Regions from separate parts of the Streptomyces sp. NPDC001513 genome, predicted to be linked through region 1. Evidence: riboswitches for the same ligand, from Rfam matches in the RefSeq annotation. Region 1 holds a riboswitch; each other region holds the start of a gene.

Region 1 (6,680 bases):
AAGGCCGAGGACTCCAAGGTCTCCATCCGCGCCGTGCGCCGCAAGGCCAAGGACGCCCTCGACAAGCTCGTCAAGGACAAGGAAGCCGGCGAGGACGAGGTCCGTCGCGCGGAGAAGGAGCTCGACGACACCACCGCGAAGTACGTCGCGCAGGTGGACGAGCTCCTCAAGCACAAGGAAGCCGAGCTCCTCGAAGTCTGATGAACGACACTTCCTGGCAGCCGGAGCCGGTTCCGGCGGGTCCCGCATACGATGCGCAGGTGGGCCCGCACACTCGGCCCATGCCCATCGTGCCCGATGCCGCCGGCCGTGACTTCGACGACCGGGAAGCACGCGATCGGGGGGCCGCCCTGGACGGCGGCCCCCTCTTCCGCGCCGATACGCCGCCGCAGGAGCCCATGCCCAGCCCCCCGCCTCCGCATGCCCCGCAGCCGCAGGACGCCTCGCCGCCGCCCAAGAAGCGCGCGGGCCGGGACCTGCGTGCCGCCATAGGGGTCGGCGTCGGTCTCGGCGCGGTGATCTTCGCCTCGCTGCTCATCGTCAAGGCCGTCTTCGTCGGCGTCATCGTCGTCGCGGTCGTCGTGGGCCTGTGGGAGCTGACCTCCCGGCTGCAGGAGAAGAAGGACATCAAGGCCCCGCTGGTCCCGCTCGCGGTCGGCGGCGCGGCCATGGTCATCGCCGGGTACGTCCGGGGGGCCGAGGGCGCCTGGGTCGCCATGGCCCTGACCGTGCTGGCGGTCCTGGTGTGGCGGATGACCGAACCGCCCGAGGACTACCTCAAGGACGTCACGGCGGGCGCCTTCGCGGCGTTCTACGTGCCCTTCCTCGCCACCTTCGTCGCGATGCTGCTCACCGCCGACGACGGCCCCGAGCGCGTGATCACCTTCCTGCTCCTGACCGTGGTCAGCGACACCGGCGCCTACGCGGTCGGCTGGCGCTTCGGGAAGACCAAGCTCGCGCCGCGCATCAGCCCCGGAAAGACCCGCGAGGGACTCTTCGGCGCGGTGGCCTTCGCGATGGCGGCCGGCGCGCTGTGCATGGAGTTCCTGATCGAGGGCGGCGCCTGGTGGCAGGGCCTCCTGCTCGGCCTCGCGGTCGCGGTCAGCGCCACACTGGGCGACCTGGGCGAGTCCATGATCAAGCGGGACCTGGGCATCAAGGACATGGGCACCCTGCTGCCGGGCCATGGCGGCATCATGGACCGGCTCGATTCGCTGCTGCCGACCGCTCCCGTGGTGTGGCTGCTGCTCGCCGCCTTCGTCGGCACCGGCTGAGACAGGGCTCGGGTTATCCTGGAGGGCGCGCCGCGTGTACGCGGCGCGCCCTTTCCGTCTCGCGGCCGAGCCGCAGACCGGCCCTGCATGCGCGGGGTGACCCCCACCTCGTCGTACTGAGGAGTACCGCATGGCCCCCCGTCCTGTCCCGGGTGAGCTCACTTTTGTCGCCCCCCGCGGAGCGAAGCGGCCGCCCCGGCACCTCGCCGACATGACCCCGGCCGAGCGCCGTGAGGCGGTCGCCGCGATCGGCGAGAAGCCGTTCCGGGCCAAGCAGCTCTCCCAGCACTACTTCGCGCGCTACGCGCACGACCCGGCCGAGTGGACCGACATCCCGGCGGCTTCGCGGGAGAAGCTCCAGCAGGAGCTGCTGCCGGACCTGATGAACGTCATCCGGCACATCTCGTGCGACGACGACACCACCCGCAAGACCCTGTGGAAGCTGCACGACGGCACGCTCGTCGAGTCCGTGCTGATGCGCTACCCCGACCGGGTCACCATGTGCATCTCCTCGCAGGCCGGCTGCGGCATGAACTGCCCGTTCTGCGCCACCGGCCAGGCGGGCCTCGACCGCAACCTCTCCACCGCCGAGATCGTGCACCAGATCGTCGACGGCATGCGCGCGCTGCGCGACGGCGAGGTCCCCGGCGGCCCGGCGCGGCTGTCGAACATCGTCTTCATGGGCATGGGCGAGCCGCTCGCCAACTACAACCGCGTGGTCGGTGCCATCCGCCGGCTCACCGACCCCGAGCCCGACGGCCTCGGCCTGTCGCAGCGGGGCATCACCGTGTCCACCGTCGGCCTGGTCCCGGCCATGCTGCGGTTCGCCGACGAGGGCTTCAAGTGCCGTCTCGCCGTCTCGCTGCACGCGCCCGACGACGAGCTGCGCGACACGCTGGTCCCCGTGAACACCCGCTGGAACGTCCGCGAGGTGCTCGGCGCGGCCTGGGAGTACGCGGAGAAGTCCGGCCGCCGGATCTCCATCGAGTACGCCCTGATCCGCGACATCAACGACCAGGCCTGGCGTGGCGACCTGCTGGGCAAGCTGCTCAAGGGCAAGCGCGTCCACGTCAACCTGATCCCGCTGAACCCCACGCCCGGCTCGAAGTGGACCGCCTCGCGGCCCGAGGACGAGAAGGCCTTCGTGGAGGCCATCGCCCGCCACGGCGTGCCCGTGACCGTGCGTGACACCCGCGGCCAGGAGATCGACGGCGCGTGCGGCCAGCTCGCGGCCTCGGAGCGCTAGGTTCCGGTCAGCGGAGGTCATATTCGGCCACGGGGTACCCTGTGGCCGAACCAATTTCATATTCCGACAGGGGAGCGCCACAGCGCTGAGAGTGCGGTATCCGTCATCCGCAGACCCTCTGAACCTCGCCCCGGTCATTCGGGGTAGGAAGTTCGGTCACCACTCAAGCTGTTGCGCCCTGCCCGGCGTCCGCTCCCACAGAGCGCCGGACAGGGCCGCGTCTTCTCCTGGACATCCCAGGAGGAATTCACCAGTGAGCACCACCAAGAAGATCGCGGGCGCCGCGCTCGCGGCCGCGCTGGGCGTCACCACGCTGAGCGCATGCGGCGGCTCCGACGACAAGTCCGCGGGCACGACCGACAAGACCGTCACGCTCGTCTCCCACGACTCCTTCAACGTGACCGACACGGTCCTCAAGGAGTTCGAGCAGCAGAGCGGCTACACCGTCAAGGTGCTGAAGTCCGGCGACGCCGGCGCCGCCCTGAACCAGGAGATCCTCACCAAGGGCTCCCCGCGCGGCGACGTGTTCTTCGGCGTCGACAACACCCTGCTCTCGCGCGCCCTCGACAACGGCATCTTCACGCCGTACGAGGCCAAGGGCCTGGACGCGGTCAAGCCCGAGTACGTGCTCGACAAGGAGCACCGGGTCACCCCCATCGACTCCGGCGACATCTGCGTCAACTACGACAAGGCCTACTTCGCCGACAAGAAGATCGCCCCGCCGCAGACGCTGGACGACCTGGTCAAGCCCGAGTACAAGGACCTGCTGGTCACCGAGAACGCCGCGACCTCCTCGCCCGGCCTCGGCTTCCTGCTCGCCTCCGTCGGCAAGTACGGCGAGGACGGCTGGAAGGACTACTGGAGCAAGCTCAAGGCCAACGGCGTCGAGGTCGTCGACGGCTGGGAGCAGGCCTACAACGAGCGGTTCTCCGGCTCCGCGGGCGGCAAGAAGGCCAAGGGCGACCGCCCGCTGGTCGTCTCCTACGCCTCCAGCCCGCCGGTCGAGGTGCTGTACGGCGAGCCGCAGCCGGCCGAGGCCCCCACGGGCGTCGCCACCGGCACCTGCTTCCGCCAGGTCGAGTTCGCCGGCCTGCTCAAGGGCGCGAAGAACGAGGCGGGCGGCAAGGCCCTCGTGGACTTCCTGATCAGCAAGAAGTTCCAGGAGGACATGCCGCTCCAGATGTTCGTGAACCCGGTGACGAAGGACGCTTCCCTGCCGGAGCTGTTCACCAAGCACGGAGTGGTGGTCGAGAAGCCGGAGAACGTGGCTCCCGAGACCATCGCCAAGAACCGTGAGCAGTGGGTCAAGGCATGGACCTCGCTCGTCGTGAAGTAAGCGGTACCAAGGGGTCGGGCGCGGCGTCGGGGGGCGCCGCGCCGGGCCCCGGCCCCCGCGAGGGCGGCCGGGCGACCGCCGTCCGGCTCGCCCTGATGGCCGTGCCCCTGGCCTTCTTCGGGCTGTTCTTCGCCTACCCGGTCGCCGCGATCGTCGGCCGCGGCCTCAAGACCGACGAGGGCTGGCAGTTCGGCCGGATCGGCGAGGTGCTGAGCCGGCCCGACATCGCCGACGTGCTGTGGTTCACCACCTGGCAGGCGCTCGCCTCCACCGCGCTCACGCTGCTGATCGCACTCCCCGGCGCGTACGTCTTCGCGCGCTTCGAGTTCCCCGGCAAGCAGCTGCTGCGGGCCGTGGTCACCGTTCCCTTCGTACTGCCGACCGTGGTCGTCGGCACCGCCTTCCTCGCCCTGCTGGGGCGCGGCGGGCTGATGGACGAAACGATGGGGGTCCGGCTCGACACCACCGTCTGGGCGATCCTCCTCGCGCACGTCTTCTTCAACTACGCGGTCGTCGTCCGCACGGTCGGCGGGCTGTGGGCCCAGCTGGACCCGCGCCAGGAGGAGGCCGCCCGGGTGCTGGGCGCCGGCCGGTTCGCCGCCTGGCGGCGCGTGACCCTGCCCGCGCTGGTTCCGTCGGTGGCCGCCGCCTCGCTGATGGTCTTCCTGTTCACCTTCAGCTCCTTCGGCGTCGTACTGATCCTGGGCGGGCCCGCGTACTCCACCCTGGAGGTGGAGGTCTACCGGCAGACCGCGCAGCTCCTGGACCTGCCGACGGCCGCCGTGCTGACGATGGTGCAGTTCGCGGCGATCGGCGGGATCCTCGCCGTGCACGCCCGGACCGTGCGCCGACGGGAGACCGCACTGCGGCTGGTGGACCCGGGCCGGACCACGCACCGGCCGCGCGGCTGGGCGCAGCGCACGCTGCTGGGCGCGGTGCTGCTGACCGTGGCGCTGCTGATCGTGCTCCCGCTGGGCGTGCTGGTCGAGCGGTCCTTCGACGCCCCCGGCGGATACGGCCTCGGCTTCTACCGCGCGCTCCAGGACGCGGGCGCCGGCGGCGGAACCTTCCTGGTGCCGCCGCTGGAGGCGATCGGGAACTCCCTGCGGTACGCGCTCGCCGCCACCGCGATCGCCCTGTTCATCGGGGGACTCGCGGCCGCCGCGCTGACCCGGCGCGCGGGCCGCTTCGTACGCGGCTTCGACGCGCTGCTGATGCTGCCCCTCGGGGTGTCCGCCGTGACGGTGGGCTTCGGCTTCCTGATCACCCTCGACAAGCCGCCGCTGGACCTGCGGACCTCGTGGATCCTGGTGCCGCTGGCGCAGGCGTTGGTGGGCGTGCCCTTCGTCGTACGGACGATGCTGCCGGTGCTGCGCGCGGTCGACGGGCGGCTGCGGGAGGCGGCCGCGGTGCTCGGCGCGTCGCCGCTGCGGGCCTGGCGGGAGGTGGACCTGCCGCTGGTGCGGCGGGCGCTGCTGATCGCCGCCGGATTCGCCTTCGCCGTCTCGCTGGGCGAGTTCGGCGCGACCGTGTTCATCGCGCGGGCGGACCGGCCGACGCTGCCGGTGGCCGTGGCGCGGCTGCTGGGGCGGGCCGGCGAGATGAACTACGGGCAGGCGATGGCCCTGAGCACGATCCTGATGCTGGTGTGCGCGGTGTCCCTGCTGGTGCTGGAGCGACTGCGACCCGACAAGACCTCCGGGGAGTTCTGATGACACTGCTTCAGCTGGAAGGGGTGTCGGTCCGCTTCGGTGAGCGCGCGGTCGTCGACTCCGTGGACCTGGAGGTCGCCGAGCACGAGATCGTGTGCGTGCTGGGGCCGAGCGGAAGCGGCAAGTCCACGCTGCTGCGGGTGATCGCCGGGCTCCAGCAGGTGTCCGCGGGCCGGGTGCGGCTGGGCGGGGACGACCAGTCCGGCGTGCCCGTGCACCGGCGGGGCGTGGGCCTGATGTTCCAGGACCACCAGCTCTTCCCGCACCGCGACGTCGGCGGGAACGTCTCCTTCGGCCTGCGGATGCGCGGTGGCGCGCGCGCCTCGTACGCGTCCCGGGTCGCGGAGCTGCTGGAGCTGGTCGGGCTGCCCGGGGCGGAGGGCCGGGCGGTGGCCTCCCTGTCGGGCGGCGAGCAGCAGCGGGTGGCGCTGGCCCGGGCGCTGGCGCCGTCGCCGCGGCTGCTGATGCTCGACGAACCGCTGGGACAGCTGGACCGCGGGCTGCGGGAGCGGCTCGTGGTGGAACTCCAGGAGCTGTTCTCCCGGCTGGGCACGACGGTGCTCGCCGTCACCCACGACCAGGGGGAGGCCTTCGCGCTGGCCGACCGGGTGATCGTGATGAGGGACGGCCGGATCGCGCAGGCCGGGACCCCGCTGGAGGTGTGGCAGCGGCCCGCGTCGGAGTTCGTCGCGCGGTTCCTCGGCTTCGAGAACGTGGTCCGGGCCGTGGTCTCGGGCGGGGCGGCCGGGACCCCGTGGGGCAAGGTCCCGGTCCCCGAGGGATCCCCCGAGGGGGAGCAGCGGCTGCTGATCCGCCCGGCGGGGGTGGTGCTCTGCGCGGCCGGCCTGCGGTGCGAGGTGGTGTCCCGCACGTTCCGCGGCACGCACGTCGCGCTGCGGCTGCGGCCCGAGGCGGGGCCGGACCTGGAGGCGGAGTGCGGGCTGGACGGGGCGCCGGCCGCGGGGGACCGGGTCGCGGTGACCTTCACCCCGTCCGAGGTCGTCGTACTCCCGGCGGACCCGGCCCGATCGGGGAGCCGCCCGGAAGAGACGGCCTAGGGACGGATGCCGTCGCAGGCGATCGGCAGGTGGCGCGGACCGCGCAGGACCGCG
Region 2 (6,680 bases), on a different contig from region 1:
CGGGCGCTCTACCATCGCTCTATCCGTAGCAGGCTCTCCTCCGTTTGTGCCGGCGCCCCGTTCTACGCGGGGATACCGGCTTCTACGGAGCATCGGGGGATGCACATGACCAGCGCTCCGCACCTGCTGACCGAAGACCGACCGGAGTTCGACCGCCTCCTCGACGAGGCGCTGCGCACCGCGAACGAACGGCCCGAGCTCGCCACCCTCGGCGAACGGCTGAACGCCGAACAGCTGCGCACCATGGCCCAGGGGGCCAGCGCACTGCTGGCGGCGGCCGCCGCGGCCGAGTACGGCCACTACGTGAAGGTCCGCGAGGAACGACGCGACGAGGTGCTGTCCACACCCGGCGCAGCGGGGGACGAGGACAACGGACAGGGCATGGGCGGCGGCGCGGGCGTCGGCGCCGTGGTCGCGGTCCTCGCGCCCGTCCTGGCGGGCACGGCCATGCTGATATTCCTGCTCGTGGGCTACATCCTGAAGCTGATCGAGCCCGAACCCGCCTTCGCCGAGACGATGCTGACGGCGGGCTGGCTGTTCGGCGGGCTCACCGTGGCGGCGCTGCTGTTCGCGGTGATCGGGCTGCTGGTGACGGCCGTCCGCAACAGCGCGACCGAAGTGGTGGCGGACGAGACCGAGGCCGTACCCGACGAGGTGGCGCGGGCCCGCGAGGCCTGGCGGCACGCCCTGCTGGAGCGGGGGATCATGCCGTTCCTGCGGGACGCGCTGGCCGATCCGAGCGCGGGGCCGGGCTTCCCGACCCCCAGAACGCCGGCGGCCGGGCGCATCCCCAACCTGGGATACAGCCGGCCCGACTTCACCAGTCCCGGCTCCCCCTCGGAGGGACCCCGCCCCGGCTACACGCCCCCGGACTTCACCAGCCCGGACTTCGGCGGCCCGGAGCACCGGCCGGAGTAGCCTCCGGCCGGCTGTCGCCGTGCGAAGAAGTCAACTTGTCGAACTGAAGCGGCACCCCCCATGGCCGTTCGAGCTTCCTTGCAGGGCATGACCCGGATCCCTACCGTCGGCTCGTGAAAGCAAAAGTCTGCCTGAACATGATCGTCAAGAACGAGGCTCCGGTGATCCGGAGGTGCCTCGAATCGGTGCGTCCGCTGATCGACACGTGGGTGATCGTGGACACCGGCTCGACCGACGGCACCCAGGACGTCATCCGGGAATTCCTCGGCGATCTGCCCGGCGTCCTGCACGAGCGGCCCTGGCGGGGATTCGACGGCAGCCGCGGCGAGGCGATCGAGCTCGCCCGCTCCTGTGCGGACTACCTGCTGTTCATCGACGCCGACGACGTGATGCGGGTCCGGCCCGGGTTCCGGATGCCGGACCTCACCCTCGACGCGTACCGCCTCGCCGTGCACCACGAGCCCGTCGTCCACTGGCGGCCCGCCCTCGTCTCCACCCGATTGCCGTGGACATACGTCGGCGTACTCCACGAGTACCTCGATTGCGAAGCCCGGTACAGCCAGGGAGTGCTCGACGGCCTCGACATCCTCGTCGTCGGCGGCGGGGCGCGCCTGCGGGAAGGCGGCGAGCGGGAGAAGTACCTGCACGACGCGGGGATCCTCGAACAAGGGCTGGCCGAGGAACCGGACAATGCCCGCTACGCGTTCTATCTGGCGCAGAGCTGGCGCGACGCGGGAGAAGCGGAGAAGTCCCTCGCCGCCTACGACCTCCGCGCGGGCATGGCCGGATTCGCCGAGGAAGCCTTCTGCGCCCGGCTCTACGCGGCGCGGCTCGCGGCCCGCCTCGGGAGACCTGCGGCCGAGGTGACGGACCGCTACCTGCGCGCCCACGAGAGCCGGCCCTCGCGGGCCGAGCCGCTCGGCGATCTGGCCCGCATCTGCCGCAACGACGGCCGCTGGCCCCTGGCGTACATGTTCGCCCGGCAGGCCGTACGGATCCCCCGCCCCGACGACGTCCTGTTCGTCGAGTTCGACTGGCACGAGTGGCGCGCCCTCGACGAACTCGCCGTGGCCGCCTACTGGGTCGGCGAGTACCAGGAGTCGCTGGACTGCTGCGAACGGCTCCTCGCGGGCGACGCCCTCCCCGACGAGCACCGGGACCGGGTCCTCGCCAACCTCGGTTTCGCCCGGCGCAAGGTGGACCCGTACCTCGTGGTCGCCTGAAACGGCAGGCGCCGCCCCGGCCCGACAGGCCTTGGAGCGGCGCCCTCCGGTCGTACGTCGCGTCAGTCGGCCAGCGGCAGGTAGACGCGGTTGCCCGAGGCCGCGAACTCGGCGGACTTCTCCGCCATGCCCGCCTGGATCTCGTCGGCCTTCAGGTCACCGCCGTGCTCGCGGCGGATGTCCTGCGAGATCTTCATCGAGCAGAACTTCGGACCGCACATGGAGCAGAAGTGCGCGGTCTTGGCCGGCTCGGCGGGCAGCGTCTCGTCGTGGAACTCACGGGCCGTGACCGGGTCGAGGGCCAGGTTGAACTGGTCCTCCCAGCGGAACTCGAACCGCGCGTCCGACAGCGCGTCGTCCCACTCCTGGGCGCCGGGGTGCCCCTTGGCCAGGTCGGCGGCGTGCGCCGCGATCTTGTACGTGATGACGCCGGTCTTCACGTCGTCGCGGTTGGGCAGGCCCAGGTGCTCCTTGGGCGTGACGTAGCAGAGCATCGCGGTGCCCCACCAGGCGATCATCGCGGCGCCGATGCCCGAGGTGATGTGGTCGTACGCGGGAGCGACGTCCGTGGTCAGCGGGCCGAGCGTGTAGAACGGCGCCTCCTCGCAGATCTCCTGCTGGAGGTCGATGTTCTCCTTGATCTTGTGCATCGGGACGTGGCCCGGGCCCTCGATCATCGTCTGGACGTTGTGCCGCTTGGCGATCGTGTTGAGCTCGCCCAGCGTCTTCAGCTCGGCGAACTGGGCCGCGTCGTTGGCGTCCGCGATGGAGCCGGGGCGCAGGCCGTCGCCCAGCGAGTACGTGACGTCGTACGTCGCGAGGATCTCGCAGAGCTCCTCGAAGTTCGTGTAGAGGAAGTTCTCCTTGTGGTGCGCGAGGCACCACGCGGCCATGATCGAGCCGCCGCGCGAGACGATGCCGGTCTTGCGGCGGGCGGTCAGCGGCACGTAGGGCAGCAGCACGCCGGCGTGGACCGTCATGTAGTCGACGCCCTGCTCGGCCTGCTCGATGACCGTGTCCTTGTAGATCTCCCAGGTCAGGTCCTCGGCGCGGCCGTCGACCTTCTCCAGCGCCTGGTAGAGCGGCACGGTGCCGATCGGGACGGGGGAGTTGCGCAGCACCCACTCGCGGGTGGTGTGGATGTTGCGGCCCGTCGAGAGGTCCATGACCGTGTCGGCGCCCCACTTGGTCGCCCAGGTCATCTTGTCGACCTCCTCCTCGATGGAGGAGGTGACCGCGGAGTTGCCGATGTTGGCGTTGACCTTCACCAGGAACCGCTTGCCGATGATCATCGGCTCGATCTCGGGGTGGTTCACGTTCGCGGGAAGCACCGCGCGACCTGCGGCGATCTCCTCGCGGACGACCTCGGGGGAGACGTTCTCGCGGATCGCGACGTACTCCATCTCCGGGGTGATCTCGCCCCGGCGGGCGTACGCGAGCTGCGTGACGGCGGCGCCGCCACGGCCCCGGCGGGGCTGGCGCGGGCGGCCCGGGAAGACCGCGTCGAGGTTCTTGAGGCCACCGCGCGGCGAGGTGTGCTTGATGCCGTCGTCCTCGGGGCGCACGGGACGGCCCGCGTACTCCTCGGTGTCGCCGCGGCCGATGATCCAGTTCTCGCGCAGCGGGGCGAGGCCCCGGCGGACGTCGGTCTCGATCTGCGGGTCGGTGTACGGACCGGACGTGTCGTAGAGCGTCACGTCCTTGCCGTTGGTGAGGTGGACCTGGCGGACCGGCACCCGGATGTCGGGGCGGGAGCCCGCGACGTAGCCCTTGTGCCAGCCGGGCTGGCGCTCGGTCTGGCCGTCGGCGTCCTGGCTGACGGCAGGCGTGCGTGCGTCCTGAATGGTCATGAGACCTATCTCCCTACGCCGGCATTACCCGGTAACAGGTTCGGCGGTCGACGCAGCCTCCTCCCGTACGCATCCGTGATGCGCGTACGGTGATCAGCGTCCTCTCAGCCCGGTGCTCCGAGCTCCCGCGTTGTGCAAAGGTGCCCCCACGCTAGCGTCATCCATGGCGTGCTGAACAGTGGGCCCCCTCATCTCTTGCGATGATCTGCTGGTGACGCCCTCGCCGCAGCCCCCCACCGAGCCCACAGAGCCCCACGGCCACAACGGCCACGAGCACCACGGCTCCGGGCACTCCGCAGAGCACTCGTCCGGGCCGTCCGCCGGTCACTCCGGCGGTCACTCCGGCGGCCATGCCCACAGCCACGGCCACGGTCCGGCGGCCCCCGTCTCGAAGCACCTGCGCAAGGTCATCGCGGCCGTACTGATCCCCTTCGCCACCGCCGTCTTCATCGGCATGGTGGTGCTCTGGCCGGGCGGCGCCCCCTCCCACGAGCGCACGGGGGTGGGCTTCGACCGCCAGACCCAGCAGGGCAAGGTCGTCTCCCTCGAACAGGTCGACTGCAAGTCCGTGAACGCCGCGCAGGTACCGCCGACCGCCGACCCCACCACGCCCGAGGGCCGCGAGGCCCAGGCGGCGCAGACCGGCGAGTGCAAGAAGGCCACCATCGAGGTCGGCACCGGCCCGGACAAGGGCCGCACCTTCGTGGAGATCGTCCAGCCGGGTGCGCCACGGCAGTTGACGGACGGCCAGGAGGTGGTCGTGGCGTACGCGCCGGACGCGCCCCAGGACCTCCAATACTCCGTGATCGACGTGAACCGCAAGATCCCCCTGGCGGTGCTGGCCGGCATCTTCGCGGTTTCGGTCGTCCTCGTCGGGCGGATGCGCGGCCTGTTCGCCCTGATCGCGCTGATCGTCAGCTTCGGCGTGCTGACCCTCTTCATCCTCCCGGCCATCCTGCAGGGTTCGAACCCGCTCGTGGTCGCGGTGATCGGGGCGAGCGCCATCATGCTGATCGCGCTCTACATGTGCCACGGCCTGACCGCCCGCACCTCGGTCGCCGTCCTCGGCACCCTCGCCTCGCTGCTGCTGATCGGCCTGCTGGGCTCGGTGTTCATCGACTGGGCGTCCCTCACCGGCAACACGGACGACAACACCGGGCTGATCCACGGGCTCTACCCGGACATCGACATGAGCGGTCTGCTGCTCGCAAGCGTGATCATCGGATCGCTGGGCGTGCTCGACGATGTGACGGTCACCCAGACCTCGGCGGTCTGGGAACTGCACGCGGCGGACCCCTCGATGGGGCCGCGCGGCCTGTACCGGGCGGCGATCCGGATCGGCCGCGACCACATCGCCTCGGTGGTCAACACCCTGGTGCTGGCCTACGCGGGTGCCGCGCTGCCGCTGCTCCTGCTGTTCTCCATCGCGAACAGCAGCATGGGGTCGGTGGCGAACAGCGAGCTGGTCGCGGTGGAGATCGTACGGACCCTCGTGGGCTCGATCGGACTGGTGGCCTCGGTCCCCGTGACGACGGCGCTGGCCTCGCTGGTGGTTTCCGCCGACCGGCCGGGATCCCCGGACGTCGCGCCGGCCTCGGGACCGGTCCGCGGCGGCCGGGGCCGGCGGCGCAAGCGCTGAGGGTCGGGCGTCAGCCGGCGTTCTGCTCGTTCTGCTTCGACTCGGCCAGGATCTTGCCGAGCGCCTCGTCGAGGTTCTCCTCGAAGTCGCCCAGGTTGCGCTCCTGTCCGAGCGGTACGAGCCGGTCGGTGCGGTCGAGGAACGCGACGAGCGGCGCCGCGCTGGCGCGGAACAGGGCCCTGTCGCCGCCGACCTGCAGCCGGATGTGGACGTCGGACAGGTCTTCCGGAGTGGTGGGGGCGATGTGCACATCGCCGTCACCGCACGGCTTGTTGATGCCGTCGAGGAGGAGCTCCCGGCCGAACGCCCAGGTCACGGGCGCGTCTCCGGGAAGGTGGAAGGTCAGCCGGACCGCGTAGGGATCACGGGCGTCGTACCGGAGTTCCACCGGAATCCTGAACGAGAGCTCCTCGGAAACGAGGAAACTCATCATGACCTCTGCCTGTACCGACTCGCGCATTGCCTACCCCGCTGTAGTGGAAGTGGCCAGGAATGATCCCCCAGGCTCCTCTTGACAAGAGTGGTGGAAGCGCTAGCAGATCACAAGGAGTGAGTTTTCAGATACTGATAGAGAACGAGAGGGTGCTCAACAGCGCGCCTACTTCACTCCGTAGCCGATCGACTACATAGAGCAATCGATCTTCCTGGTGCAAGGGGAGAGAAATCGCCATGGTTGCGGCGGTATCGCCCGCTGTGATGGGGATGGCCGCACAGACTGTGCCAAGTGCATATTCCTGGCGTTCGGTTACTGGCTGCATTCGCCCGAGGGCCCCGATCCGGTACTCCAGGGACCGGAGATCCCGCACGGTATAAGCGGTGATCGGCTCAACCGGATGACGGTCGTAATGGTCCTTGCGCATTTCCTCGTCGAGTTGTCCGAGCAGGCACTGCCCGATGGCGTGCGCATGGCCGGTCTCACGGAAGTCGGCCCACTCCTCGCAGGCCGGGCTGGACTGGGTGTCGGAAACGCCGACGACCTCGATCTCGCCCTCGCGGTAGACCGCGAAGTAGACGGGGGCCCCGACCGCGTCGCGGAAGTGCGCGAGGGAG
Region 3 (6,680 bases), on a different contig from region 1:
CGCAGCCCGCCTTCTCGGCGCTGTCGCGCAGCCGCAGATAATTCTCCGGATCGAAGAACATCTGGGTGATCGCATAGTCGGCGCCCGCGCGGCACTTGTCCACGAAGTGCCGGATGTCCGTGTCCCAGTCCGTCGAACGCGGGTGCATCTCGGGGAAGGCCGCGACGCCGACGCAGAAGTCGCCGGACTCCTTGACGAGGCGGACCAGGTCGGCGGCGTAGTGCACGCCCTCGGGGTGTGCCACCCACTCGCCCATCGGGTCGCCCGGCGGGTCTCCGCGCACGACGAGCATGTTCCGGATCCCGGCGTCGGCGAACTGCCCGATGACGTTGCGCAGCTCGGCGACCGAGTGGTCCACGGCGGTGAGGTGCGCGACGGGCGTCAGGGTGGTGTCCGCGGCGATCTCCTGGGTGGCCTTCACCGTGCCGCCGCGCGTGGAGCCGCCGGCTCCGTAGGTCACGGAGACGAAGCTGGGGGATACCGCCTCGACCCGGCGCAGGGCGTTCCAGAGGTTGCGTTCGCCCTTCTCCGTCTTCGGGGCCCAGAACTCGAAGGAGTACGAGCGCCCGGACGCGAGGAGGTCGCGGACCGTGTGTGCACGATCCGACCAGGTGGAAGCGGTACCAGAGGCCATGTGGGCAGGTTAGACGCGGCCGGCCGGTCACCGAAGCGCTGTCCGCCTTTTGGACACGTTTTTGGACACCTGGAGGGCGGGGTCTGGTCAAGCGGGGGTACGAGGCGCTAGGCCCTCGTCCTGCACCCTCCGCTCGCCCTGTGTCCGGGCGGACAGGACTCAGCCGAGCCGGGCCCGGACGCGCTTGGCGAGCTCCGCGGCGGCCGCACCGGGGTCGGTGGCCTCGGTGAGGGCGCGGACGACCACGACGCGGGTGGCGCCGGCGTCCAGCACCTCGTCCAGGTTCGTGCTGTCGATGCCGCCGATGGCGAACCAGGGGCGGTCCTGCTCCAGCGAGGCCGCGTACCGGACCAGCCCCAGGCCGGGGGCGTGGCGGCCGGGCTTGGTGGGCGTGGGCCAGCAGGGGCCGGTGCAGAAGTAGTCCACGCCGGGCTCGGCGACGGCCGCGTCGACCTCGTCCTCGGCATGGCAGGAACGGCCGATCAGCACCCCCTCGCCGAGGATGGCGCGGGCCGCGGGGACGGGGATGTCGCCCTGGCCGAGGTGCAGGACGTCGGAGCCGATGGCGTGGGCGACGTCGGCGCGGTCGTTCACGGCGAGGAGCTTGCCGTGGCGGCGTGCGGCCTCGGCGAACACGCGGAGGTGTTCGAGTTCCTCCCCCGCCTCCATGCCCTTGTCCCGGAGCTGGACGATGTCCACGCCTCCGGCCAGGACGGCGTCGAGGAACTCGGGGAGGTCACCCTGCCGCTTGCGGGCGTCCGTGCAGAGGTAGAGCCGGGCGTCGGACAGCTGCATGGGTGAACCCCCCGTGGTGGAGGCGGTGTACGGGCGCGGCGCCCGTACACCGCGGTGGAGCGAGCTGCGGATCAGGTCAGAGGGCGAGCGCCTGAGCGCGGCGCTTCACCTCCGTGCCGCGATTCTCGCTCAGCGCCTGCACGGGCGTGCCGGGCAGGGTCGGATCCTCGGTGAAGAGCCACTCCAGGATCTCCTCGTCGGTGAAGCGGTCGTCGCGCAGCACGGTCAGCAAGCCGACCAGGCCCTTGACGACCTTGTCACCGTCGATGAAGGGAGCCGGTACCTGCAGGGCGCGGTTCTCGCCCCGGCGTACGGCGATGAGCTGCCCTTCCTTCACCATCTGGCGGACCCGCGTCACCTCGACGTTCAGCATCTCCGCGATGTCGGGGAGGTGCAGCCACGAGGGGACAAGGGCATCGATCTTTGCGTCAATCTGGGTCACGGAGACAAGCCTGCCATCTCGGCTCCGCCGCCGGTACCTGGGCAGCCCCGTACGGGTCGCCGCCCGCTCCGGGGCTCCGCCCCGGACCCCGGTGCGGGCGGAGCCCCGGAGCCGTCAGGCGGTGGCCGACTTCAAGGGCGTGGCGGGGTCCGCGACCTTGGACGGGTCCAGGGGCACCGCCGCCTCGATGAGCTTCCGGCCCTGGGCCACGTCCCGGGGGCGGCCCACCGCCAGGACCGCGACCAGGGCGCCGGCCCGCAGCCAGCACACCGACCAGGCCGCTCCGGCCGGGTCGCCGCGCCAGAGGAGGGTGTCGGCCCCGCCGTGGTGCCCGGCGTACTGCACGAAGCGCCCGAACTGCTCCGACCAGAAGTACGGCACCGGGTCGTAGACCTCGCCCGCCGCCCCGGCCGCCCCGGCTCCGGCCAGGATGTTCGCCGCGACCGTCCGCGGCCCCTGGAGCGCGTTGTCCCAGTGGTGGACGAGCAGCCGCTTCCCGTACCGCCCGGACGGGAAGGAGGCGCAGTCGCCGACGGCGTACACCCCGGGCAGGGAGGTACGCAGGTGGGCGTCGGCGGTGACCGAGCCGTCGGGGCCCCGTTCCACCCCGGTCCCGGCCAGCCATCCGGTGGCGGGCCGGGCGCCGATGCCCACGACGACCGCGCCGGCCGGCAGGGTCCGCCCGTCCGCGAGCAGGACCCGCCCCTCCTCGATCCCGGCCACCTTCGCGCCGGTGATCAGCTCGGCGCCGGCCTCCCCGTACCAGCGGGCCATCGGCTCGGCGACCTCGGCGGGCAGCGCCCCCGCCAGCACCCGGTCCGCCGCCTCGACCACGGTCACCGCGCAGCCCGCCTCACGGGCCGCGGTGGCGAACTCGGCGCCGATCCAGCCCGCCCCGACGACCACCGTCGAGGGCGCCGCCGCCAGGACCGGGCGCAGCCGTGCCGCGTCGTCCAGGGTGCGCAGCAGGTGGACGCCGGGGACGCCCTCGGTGCCGGGCAGGGTCAGCGGCTCGGCGCCGGTCGCCAGCACGAGGACCCCGTACGGGACCGGGCCGGCCTCGGTGTCCAGCTCGCGGTCGGCGGCCCGCAGTCCGGTGACCTCGGTGCCGAGCCGCAGCTCGATGCCGAGCCCCTCGAAGTCCACGTCGAAGGCGGAGTCCTCGGCCTTGCCGAGCAGGACCGCCTTGGACAGCGGGGGGCGGTCGTAGGGCTGGTGGGGTTCGGCTCCCAGCAGGGTCAGGGGGCCGTCGAAGCCCTGCTCGCGCAGGGCGACCGCGGTCTGCACCCCGGCCATTCCGGCGCCGACGATCACGACGCCGCGCTGATTGTGTTCCGTCTGCTCGCTCACCCGGCCACCCTAGTCATCTGACGCTCCGTCAGGAATAGGTGCCGCCTTACCGGCCGTCCACGGCCGGGTTAGTCTGGCCACCGTACCTATCGCGGGAGTCCGGCGCACCGGGCTGAGAGGGAGGCTGGCCGGCCTCCGACCGTACGAACCTGATCCGGGTCATGCCGGCGAAGGGAGGGGCTGGACGCCCATGCACTCATCCCGAACATCTCGGAAGGGATCCGACGTCCTCGTCATCGGGGGCGGGATCATCGGCCTGGTCACCGCCTGGCGGGCCGCGGCGCGCGGACTGCGCACCGTACTCGCCGACCCGGCGCCCGGCGGCGGCGCCGCCCAGGTCGCGGCCGGCATGCTCGCCCCCGTCACCGAACTGCACTACGGCGAGGAAGCTCTGCTGGGCCTCGGCCTCGCCTCCGCCGCCCGCTATCCCGAGTTCGCCGCCGAGCTCGCCGACGCGAGCGGCGGCATCGACATCGGCTTCCGCACCTGCGGCACCCTCGCCGTCGCCCTCGACGCCGACGACCGCCTCCACCTGCGGGAACTGCACGCGCTCCAGCGCCGCTGCGGCCTGGAGTCCGAGTGGCTCACCGGCCGCGAGTGCCGCCGCCTGGAGCCCATGCTCGCCCCGGGCGTACGCGGCGGCCTGCGCGTGGACGGCGACCACCAGGTCGACCCGCGCCGGCTCGCGGCCGCCCTGCTCGCCGCCTGCGAGCGGGCCGGCGTGATCATCCACCGGGCTGCGGTGGAACGGCTGCTGGTCACCGCCGACCGGGCGGCCGGTGCCGCGCTCGACGACGGTACGGAGCTGCGCGCCGGCCAGGTGGTGCTGGCGGCGGGCTCGCTCAGCGGCCGGCTGGCGGGCGTACCGGCGGAGGTGGTGCCTCCCGTACGGCCGGTCAAGGGACAGGTCCTGCGGCTGTCGGTGCCCCCGGCCTACGCGCCGTTCCTCTCCCGGACCGTCCGGGCGGTCGTCCGCGGCAGCCACGTCTACCTGGTGCCGCGCGAGAACGGCGAGCTCGTCGTCGGCGCCACCAGCGAGGAACTCGGCTGGGACACCACGGTCACCGCGGGCGGGGTCTACGAACTCCTGCGCGACGCCCACGAACTGGTTCCCGGCATCACCGAACTCCCCCTCACCGAGACCCGGGCGGGGCTGCGCCCCGGCTCGCCCGACAACGCCCCGCTGCTCGGCCCGACCGACCTGCCGGGCCTGCACCTGGCCACCGGGCACTACCGCAACGGGGTGCTGCTGACCCCGCTCACCGGTGAGGTGCTCGCCGAGCTGCTGGCCACCGGCGAACTTCCGGAGATCGCGCGCCCCTTCAGCCCCCGCCGGTTCTCCGCCGCACGTCAGGAGTCGTACGCATGAGCCTCCCCGTATCCGTCTCCGTCAACGGCGAGCCGCGCGAGCTCGCGGCCGGCACCACGCTCGACACGGTGGTCGCCACCCTGACCGCGGCCCCCTCCGGCGTCGCCGCGGCCCTCAACGAGACCGTGGTCCCGCGCGGGCAGTGGCCGGCCACGCCGGTGGGCGACGGCGACCGGGTCGAAATCCTCACCGCGGTCCAGGGGGGCTGAGCGGCATGGCCGACGACCTCCTCACCCTGGGCGGCCGGACCTTCTCCTCCCGCCTGATCATGGGCACGGGCGGGGCCCCGAGCCTGGACGTGCTGGAACGCTCCCTGGTCGCGTCCGGCACCGAACTCACCACGGTCGCGATGCGGCGCCTCGACCCCACGGTCCAGGGCTCCGTCCTCTCCGTCCTGACCCGGCTCGGCATCGCGGTCCTGCCCAACACGGCGGGCTGCTTCACGGCGGGCGAGGCCGTGCTCACGGCCCGGCTGGCCCGGGAGGCGCTGGGCACGGACTGGATCAAGCTGGAGGTGGTCGCGGACGAGCGGACCCTCCTGCCGGACGGCGTCGAGCTGCTGGACGCCGCCGAGATCCTGGTGGACGAGGGCTTCACGGTCCTCCCCTACACGAACGACGACCCGGTGCTCGCGCGGAAGCTGGAGGACGTGGGCTGCGCGGCGATCATGCCGCTCGGGTCCCCCATCGGCTCGGGAATGGGCATCCGCAACCCGCACAACTTCGAGCTGATCGCGGAGCGGGCGTCGGTGCCGGTCATCCTGGACGCGGGCGCGGGCACGGCGTCGGACGCCGCCCTCGCGATGGAACTGGGCTGCGCGGCGGTGATGCTGGCCTCCGCGGTGACGCGGGCGCAGGAGCCGGTGCTGATGGCGTCCGCCATGCGGGACGCCGTCTCGGCGGGGCGGCTCGCGTTTCGCGCGGGGCGCATTCCGCAACGCCGCTTCGCCGAAGCCTCCTCTCCTGCGGAGGGCCGCGCCGACCTGGACCCCGAACGCCCGGCGTTCTGACCCGCAGGTCCGCTCCCGGGGCTCCGCCCCGGACCCCTTACGGCGCTCCGCGCCCGCGCCTCAAACGCCGGCGGGGCTGTGTTCAGCCCCGCCGGCGTTCGAGGCGGCTCAGGCGGTCCGGACGTCACAGCTGCGCTGCAAGGCGGACCACCCAGGCGGGGGAGTCGCGGCGCCCCAATAGACTCGCGGCGTGGATACGACCCTGGATGACCCCCTCGTCGGGCGCGTGCTCGACGGCCGCTACCGCATCGACGCCCGCATCGCGGCCGGCGGCATGGCCACGGTCTACCGGGCCGTCGACACCCGCCTCGACCGCGTGCTCGCCCTGAAGGTGATGCATCCGGCCCTCGCCGCCGACGCCGCCTTCGTCGACCGCTTCATCCGTGAGGCGAAGTCCGTGGCCCGGCTCGCCCACCCCAACGTGGTCGCCGTCTTCGACCAGGGCACGGACGGGCCGTACGTCTACCTCGCCATGGAGTACGTCTCCGGCTGCACCCTGCGCGACGTGCTCCGCGAGCGCGGCGCGCTCCAGCCGCGGGCCGCGCTCGACATCCTCGAACCCGTGCTCGCCGCCCTCGGCGCCGCCCACCGGGCCGGCTTCGTCCACCGCGACATGAAGCCCGAGAACGTCCTGATCGGCGATGACGGCCGGGTCAAGGTCGCCGACTTCGGGCTGGTCCGGTCCGTGGACTCGGTCACGAACACCACCGGATCCGTCCTCGGCACCGTCTCCTACCTGGCCCCCGAACAGATCGAGAGCGGCGTCGCCGACACCCGCGTGGACGTCTACGCCTGCGGTGTCGTGCTCTACGAGATGCTCACCGGCGCCAAGCCCCACCTCGGCGACAGCCCCGCACAGGTGCTCTACCAGCACCTCCACGAGGACGTCCCGCCCCCCTCCGCCGCGGTCCCCGGGCTCCCCGTCCGGCTCGACGAGCTCGTCGCGGACGCCACCGCCCGCAATCCCGAGCTGCGCCCCTCCGACGCCGCCGCGCTGCTCGGCCTCGCCCGCGAGGCCCGCGGCCGGCTCAGCGACGCCGAGCTGGACGCCGTACCGCCGCAGGCGCGCGCCGAGGCGCGG

The links. Region 1 has a riboswitch for thiamine pyrophosphate ahead of ACFYZ4_RS19030 (thiamine ABC transporter substrate-binding protein). Riboswitches for the same ligand answer to the same signal wherever they lie in the genome.
Region 2: it holds a riboswitch for thiamine pyrophosphate, as region 1 does, so the genes downstream of both, thiC (phosphomethylpyrimidine synthase ThiC) here and ACFYZ4_RS19030 (thiamine ABC transporter substrate-binding protein) in region 1, are expected to answer to the same signal.
Region 3: it holds a riboswitch for thiamine pyrophosphate, as region 1 does, so the genes downstream of both, thiO (glycine oxidase ThiO) here and ACFYZ4_RS19030 (thiamine ABC transporter substrate-binding protein) in region 1, are expected to answer to the same signal.

The regions. Positions count from the first base shown of each region.
Region 1 is NZ_JBIAVU010000008.1:105,895-112,574, reverse strand. It holds gene frr (ribosome recycling factor) at 1-201, shown strand, start outside; gene ACFYZ4_RS19040 (phosphatidate cytidylyltransferase) at 201-1,274, shown strand; gene rlmN (23S rRNA (adenine(2503)-C(2))-methyltransferase RlmN) at 1,405-2,520, shown strand; TPP riboswitch at 2,579-2,688, shown strand; gene ACFYZ4_RS19030 (thiamine ABC transporter substrate-binding protein) at 2,774-3,856, shown strand; gene ACFYZ4_RS19025 (ABC transporter permease) at 3,952-5,568, shown strand; gene ACFYZ4_RS19020 (ABC transporter ATP-binding protein) at 5,568-6,626, shown strand; gene ACFYZ4_RS19015 (cytochrome P450) at 6,623-6,680, opposite strand, start outside.
Region 2 is NZ_JBIAVU010000011.1:137,678-144,357, reverse strand. It holds gene ACFYZ4_RS24925 (hypothetical protein) at 100-918, shown strand; gene ACFYZ4_RS24920 (glycosyltransferase) at 1,032-2,141, shown strand; gene thiC (phosphomethylpyrimidine synthase ThiC) at 2,204-3,991, opposite strand; TPP riboswitch at 3,985-4,130, opposite strand; gene ACFYZ4_RS24910 (YibE/F family protein) at 4,203-5,630, shown strand; gene ACFYZ4_RS24905 (SsgA family sporulation/cell division regulator) at 5,641-6,090, opposite strand; gene ACFYZ4_RS24900 (IclR family transcriptional regulator) at 6,188-6,680, opposite strand, start outside.
Region 3 is NZ_JBIAVU010000003.1:200,410-207,089, reverse strand. It holds gene metF (methylenetetrahydrofolate reductase [NAD(P)H]) at 1-634, opposite strand, end outside; gene thiE (thiamine phosphate synthase) at 794-1,429, opposite strand; gene ACFYZ4_RS07470 (Rv2175c family DNA-binding protein) at 1,506-1,871, opposite strand; gene ACFYZ4_RS07465 (FAD-dependent oxidoreductase) at 1,986-3,221, opposite strand; TPP riboswitch at 3,303-3,414, shown strand; gene thiO (glycine oxidase ThiO) at 3,412-4,590, shown strand; gene thiS (sulfur carrier protein ThiS) at 4,587-4,799, shown strand; gene ACFYZ4_RS07450 (thiazole synthase) at 4,805-5,599, shown strand; gene pknB (Stk1 family PASTA domain-containing Ser/Thr kinase) at 5,790-6,680, shown strand, end outside.